Linked DNA regions of Thioclava sp. GXIMD2076. The protein of the gene in region 1 interacts with the protein of each later gene in a pairwise test. Links are inferred from orthologs where the notes say so. Each region holds a gene or a part of one and is shown in the gene's direction. Other genes may lie near its edges.

Region 1 (3,292 bases):
GACCATCCGTCACGACGATTTCCAGTTTCACTTTCGGCACGAAATTCACCGCATATTCAGCACCGCGATAGATTTCCGTATGGCCGGACTGTGCGCCGAAACCCTTGATTTCGGTCACCATCATGCCACGCACGCCGATGGAGGTCAGCGCTTCACGCACCTCTTCGAGCTTGAAAGGCTTGATTGCTGCAATAATCAGTTTCACGTTCGATTCCTTCCTGTCTCCTCAGCTCCGCTTATCGGAACCGATAGGCGGCATGCCGCCACAAAGCCCAATACTTAGGCATGTTACAAGGCAACCTTGCCGTCAGCCTCACATTCCCGTGGCCCAGCGAACCGGCAAAGCACACTTTTTGGACAGTAAGTATATTTTTTAATCACGCAATATACCGAATCGTGAGAACCCTAACCTCCACAAAGACCAACAATCCGTGTAAATTGGCCAGAACGATCAAGAACGGATACGAGCAGATGGCAAATAATGGCGGCCCGCGCAAACCGCTGGTAGCGGAGCGACGCTACACAGGCGGCGGCAAACCTGGACCGAAGAAAACCCCTCCGAAAAAGCCCGCCAAAGTGGCGCGCAAACGGCCCCCGCGCAAGCATGGACCGATCCTGGGGTTCATTCTTGGCATCCTTGGCTTCTTCGGTCGCCTGATCTTCAAGGCGACATGGCGCGTGCTGGCGGTGATTGCCATCATTCTCGGGATTTCGGTCTATTATTATTACAGCACCCTCCCCCCGCTGACCCAGCTTCTGGACGGTCGCACACGCGGCTCGGTTACCATGCTCGACCGAAATAACGACGTCTTTGCATGGCGCGGTGAGACCTTTGGCGGGCAGATCACCGCCCAAAACGTCTCGCCCTATCTGCGCGAGGCCGTGGTCGCCACCGAGGACCGCCGCTTCTATCACCATTTCGGGGTCAGCCCGCGCGGCATCGCTTCGGCCATCCGCATCAACCTCAGCGAGGGGCGCGGCCCCTTCTCGGGCAATGGTGGCTCGACCATCACCCAGCAGGTTGCCAAGCTCCTGTGCCTCGGTGTGCCCTATGATCCTAAGACGTGGAAGAACGAAGGCGAATACGAGGATGACTGCCGGTCGGGCGGTCTGACCCGCAAGATCAAGGAAGTGCCCTATGCGCTGGCGCTCGAGGCCAAATATACAAAATCCGATATCCTGACGATCTACCTCAACCGCGCCTATCTCGGTGCGGGCGCGCGCGGCTTCGAAGCCGCTGCCCAGCGGTATTTCGGGATTTCGGCGGCCAATGTGAACCCGCAGCAGGCGGCGATGCTGGCAGGGCTATTGAAGGCCCCGACCCGCTATGCCCCCACCAATAATCTCGCGCGGTCGCAGGCACGGGCCGACACCGTCCTGTCGCTCATGCACGAGCAGAAATTCCTGACGGATGCGGAATACAAGGAAGCCAAAGCCAACCCCGCGACCCTGTCGGAAGCTGCACAGAAACGCGCGGGCGGTTACTTTGCCGATTGGGTCATGGATGACATCCCGCCCTTCCTGTCGAATGACACGACCGAGGATGTGATCATCCATACCACCTTCGACCAGCGCATCCAGACCGCTGCCGAGACGGCGCTGAAGGATGTGTTCGACACCAAGGTAAAAGACGGCTCGACGGCCGAGGCTGCGGTCATCGTCATGAGCGCCGATGGTGCGGTGCGGGCCATGGTCGGCGGACGCCAGACCAAAGTCTCGGGCGCGTTCAACCGCGCGACAATGGCGTTGCGCCAACCGGGCTCCACCTTCAAGCCCTTCGTCTACGCGGCAGCGATGGATATGGGGATGACGCCCGATACCATCGTCGAGGATACGCCCCTGACGATCAATGTCCCGGGCTCCGGCCCCTGGTCGCCCCAGAATTACGAGAAAGGTGTCTTCCGCGGTCCGATCACGTTGACCACCGCACTGACCCATTCGGTCAATGTGGCGACGGTACGCCTGCAGGAAGAGGTGGGCCGCGATGCGGTGCGCAAAGTGGCCGAGGATTTCGGCTTCGGGCATAACCTCGCCAAAGGTCCGGCACTGGCGCTCGGGGTCTCCGAATCGACGCTGATCGACATGACCGGCGCCTATGCGGGCATCCTGAATGGGGGCTCTTCGGTGAAGCCCTACGGCCTGACCGATCTGCGGATCAAAGGCGACAAAGAGCCGATCTTCACCTCGGGTGGCGGTATCGGCGAGCGGGTGATCTCGGAAGATGCCGCACGCAAGCTGATCTATATGATGCATAACGTGGTAGAACAGGGTACGGGCCACCGCGCGAAGCTTGATGGCTATGAGGTTGCGGGCAAGACCGGTACCACCCAGTCGGCGCGCGATGCGTGGTTTATCGGCTTCACCGACGACTATGTGACCGGTGTCTGGATGGGCAATGACGACAACAAGCCCCTGACCGGCGTGACCGGCGGCGGCCTGCCCGCCGAGATCTGGCACGAGGTCATGACCCGGGTCGAGAAAGGCCAGCCCGCGAAACCGTTGCCGATGGCCAACCCGTCCGAATGGCAGGCCCAGACGCAGCCCTATGCCGGCCAGACCTATAATAGCGACGGCACGACGACATCGGGGTGGAATGCGCAGAACGCCCCGGTCCAGCAACGGCGTGAACCCAATATCGCCGAGAAGATCATCAACGATGTCTTGGGGGCAATTACCGGAAACCGCTAGATTTTTATCTAGATCAACCCTAACGGTAAAGGTTCCGAAACACCTCGCGGTAAAAATGAAAACCGGCCTCATCTTTGGTGGGGCCGGTTTTTCGTTTCCGACTGTCTGAGAGTATCCCATGCCGGACCGCCGCTCCCCTTTGGGCAAGAAAAGACTGAATGACGAAAGCAAGCGCGAATGGGGCCTGTTCCTGAGCGTCGGCCTGTTCTCGGCTTTTGTGAACATCCTGATGATGACCGGCCCGATGTTCATGCTGCAGGTCTATGACAGGGTTCTGGCATCACGCGCCGAGGAGACCCTTGCCAGCCTGTTTCTGCTGGTGGTCTTTCTTTTCACCGTCATGGGCCTTCTGGATTTTGTCCGCTCCCGCCTGATGTCGCGCGTGGCCAAACGTCTGATGGGCCGGCTCGAGGAGCGGGTCTTCGCAGCCGTCCTGCGCCGCAATGCCCTCAATCCCGAGGATCTCGTCTCGAGCCTCGGCTTGTCCGACCTGGACGCGGTGCAGAAGCTCCTGAACTCGCGGGTAGTGCTGGCCCTGTTCGATATGCCGTGGTCCCCGCTGTTCTTTCTGGCAATCTTCATCTTCCACCCGCTGCTGGGGCTC
Region 2 (3,223 bases), 640 kb from region 1 along the record:
TCTGCCAAGCTGCGCGTCGCGCGCCGTCTTGACACGCCCGCAACCCCGGCTGACCGCACCATATTGGGCCTTCCGGCCCCCGTTCTGGACCCCGCGGCCAAGCCCGCCTCGCATAAACGGAGAGCCCGATGAGATCGCTGATCTATCTCGTAACCGCGCTTTGTGTCATGGGGCTGGCTTTCTGGGCGTATCGGGTGAACTATGACACGCAGGACAAGCGCGACGAGTTGCGTGCGCTCGACCGCGAGATCGCCTCGCTCAACGAGGGTCTGGGCGTGCTGAAGGCGGAATGGGCCTATCTCAACCGTCCTGACCGCCTGCGCGAGCTGGTGAACCTGAACTTCACCGATCTCCAGCTGCTGCCGCTACAGGCCGACCAGTTTGCGAGCGTGTCGGAAATTCCCTATCCCAATCCGGTCGAGATGGCCGATCCGGACGCACAGAAACAGCCGGATATCTTTGCTTTGAACGGGCAGGCACAAAAAGAAGGGCTCTAAGATGATCCGTATTCCGCTTCGTCCTCTGGCAAAGATCCTTCCGGCCCGTACCCGTGGCGAGAACCCCGACGCGATCGAACGCGAGAATACCCGCATCCGCTCCGAGGCTACCCGTGATCGCGCGCGCAAACGGGCCGAGGGCCGCCTTCTGGTCATGGGGCTGGCCTTTGTGGCCGTATTTACCGTTGTAGGCGTTCGGATGGGCACACTGGCTGCCTCCGAGCCCAAGGAGCCGCGCGCCGCGATCAATAACGGTATCCATGCACAGCGCGCCGATATCGTGGACCGTGAGGGCCGTGTCTTGGCCACCAATCTTGTGACCCATGCACTTTACGCCCAGCCGCCGATGATGGTGGATCCGGTGGGCACGGTCGACAAGCTGGTGAAGATCTTCCCCGATCTCGACCATGACCGGTTGATGAAGGATTTCACCGGCAGCCGTAAATTCGTCTGGATCAAGAAAAAGATCTCGCCCGAGCAGATGCAGGCCGTGCATGATATCGGCGAGCCGGGTCTGCTGTTCGGTCCGCGCGAGATGCGTCTTTATCCCAACGGGGCTGTGGCAGCCCATATCCTTGGCGGCTCGCGCTTTGGCGCCGAGGGCGTGAATTCGGCCGAGATCGTGGGGACGGCGGGCGTCGAGAAGGAATTCGACGGCTGGCTGCGTGATCCGGCCAATAATGGCGCGCCGCTGAAACTGTCGATCGATCTCACGATCCAGTCGGCGCTCGAGGAGATCCTCGATGGCGGCATGAAGCTGATGAATGCCAAGGGTGCGACCGCGATCCTGATGCAGGCCCATACCGGCCAGATCGTTGCCATGGCGAGCCTGCCCGATTTCGACCCGAACAAACGCCCGCGTCCGCTGACCACGGGCGATGCTTCCGACAGCCCGCTCTTCAACCGCGCGGTGCAGGGGCTTTACGAGCTTGGCTCGACCTTCAAGATCTTTGCCGTGGCGCAGGCGCTGCAGATGGGGCTGGTCACGCCCAACACCATCGTCGACAGCCAGTCGCCCATGCGCATCGGCCGCTTCAAGATCCGTGATTTCCACAATTACGGCGCGCATCTGTCGGTGATCGATGTCATCAAGCACAGCTCGAACGTGGGCACCGCCCATATCGTCGAGATGTTCGGCCCCGAAAAGCAGAAAGAGTTCCTTGGCAAGCTGGGCTTCCTCAAGCCCACCTCGGTCGAGCTGATCGAGGCCGAGACCGGCCAGCCGCAGCTGCCGCCGAAATGGACCGATGTCTCGGCCATGACCATCGGCTATGGTCACGGTCTGGCCGCAAGCCCGCTGCATCTGGCGGCCGCCTATGCCACCATCGCCAATCACGGCATCCGTGTGGAGCCCACGCTTCTGGCTGGGGTGAACAAGGGCCATGGCGAGCGCGTGATGAGCGATCAGGTCGCCAAGGAGGCGCTTGCCTTGATGCGCATCGTGGTGACGCGCGGCACGGCGTCTTACGGCAATGTCAAAGGCTATGAGGTGGGGGGCAAAACCGGCACTGCCGATAAGGTGAAACCCACGGGCGGCTATTATGATGACAAGGTCATCGCGACCTTCGCCGGTGTCTTCCCGATTTCCGATCCGCAATATGTATTGGTGCTGACGCTCGACGAGCCTTCTGATAATTCCGGCTCCATTCCGCGCCGCACCGCCGGCTGGACCGCTGTGCCTGTCGCCGCCGAAGTGATCCGCCGTGTGGCGCCGCTTCTGGGCCTGCGCCCGCATGCGGCTGTTGACGAGCTTGCGGGCATCAATGTCGCGAAAGACCCCAACAACAAGACTGTGGCGGATGAGTGATCCCGCTATCGCGGCGCTGCGAGCGAGCGGGGCGCCGGTGGTCGGAATTTGCCGATCGGATCCTTTGCCGCGGGGCTGATGCGTTGACCTTTTCTGCCGGCCCGCGATAAATGGGATAGACGTTCGGGGCTATGTCCCCGAGACCGTATCATGGCCCTTGTCCCGAGCGGCCGGATTTGAAACAGAAAGCCATCATCATGCCGACAGATCTGCCGCAATCGAGCCTGAACGCATTGGGTCTGACCCCCAGTTCCGGTGCGGATCGCCAGATCACGGGCCTGTCGGTAGATAGCCGTCAGGTGAAGGCAGGCCATCTGTTTGCGGCCCTTCCGGGCACCAAGGTGCATGGGGCCGAATTTGTGCCCACGGCGCTTGCCAAGGGCGCTGTGGCCATCCTGACCGACCGCGCAGGCGCCACGCAGATCCACGATGCCGTGGCACAGGCCGGGGCCGCGCTGGTTGTGGCCGAAGACCCCCGACAGGCGCTGGCCTATGCGGCGGCGCTGTTCTTCGGGGCACAGCCCGCAACGATGATCGCGGTCACCGGCACCAATGGCAAAACGAGTGTGGCCACCTTCACCCGCCAGATCTGGCAGGTTCTGGGCTATGAGGCGGCTAATATCGGCACAACCGGCGTCGAGGGGGCCTATAGCGCGCCCTCCAACCACACCACGCCCGAACCCATCACCCTGCATCGGCTTCTGGGCGATATGGCGCACGCGGGGATCACCCATGCCGCGATGGAGGCATCTTCCCACGGGCTGGCGCAGAAACGGCTCGACGGGGTGGTGCTGAAAGCTGCGGCCTTCACCAATTTCACGCAGGACCATCTCGATTACCACGCGACATTCGAGGAATATTTCGCGGCCAAGGCGGGGCTCTTTGCGCGTGTGCTGCCCGATGACGGCGTGGCGGTGAT

The links.
Region 2: the proteins of WDB91_RS05060 (region 1) and WDB91_RS08295 interact in binary tests that used the Escherichia coli proteins (3 or more experiments, as listed by UniProt). The link is inferred for Thioclava sp. GXIMD2076 from one-to-one orthologs.

The regions. Positions count from the first base shown.
Region 1 is NZ_CP149932.1:1,029,224-1,032,515, reverse strand. What follows is about bases 110-3,079. They hold WDB91_RS05060 (transglycosylase domain-containing protein), read left to right. Parts: upstream 110-471; coding sequence 472-2,688; downstream 2,689-3,079. Other genes in these bases: WDB91_RS05055 (type I secretion system permease/ATPase), read left to right, coding at 2,807-3,079; WDB91_RS05065 (P-II family nitrogen regulator), read right to left, coding at 110-205. Outside these bases: more of WDB91_RS05065, read right to left, coding at 1-109; more of WDB91_RS05055, read left to right, coding at 3,080-3,292. UniProt on the Escherichia coli protein: Cell wall formation. Synthesis of cross-linked peptidoglycan from the lipid intermediates.
Region 2 is NZ_CP149932.1:1,664,891-1,668,113, forward strand. What follows is about bases 1-2,901. They hold WDB91_RS08295 (penicillin-binding protein 2), read left to right. Parts: upstream 1-498; coding sequence 499-2,304; downstream 2,305-2,901. Other genes in these bases: rsmH (16S rRNA (cytosine(1402)-N(4))-methyltransferase RsmH), read left to right, coding at 1-132; WDB91_RS08290 (cell division protein FtsL), read left to right, coding at 129-497; WDB91_RS08300 (UDP-N-acetylmuramoyl-L-alanyl-D-glutamate--2,6-diaminopimelate ligase), read left to right, coding at 2,502-2,901. Also shown: more of WDB91_RS08300, read left to right, coding at 2,902-3,223. UniProt on the Escherichia coli protein: Essential cell division protein that catalyzes cross-linking of the peptidoglycan cell wall at the division septum. Required for localization of FtsN.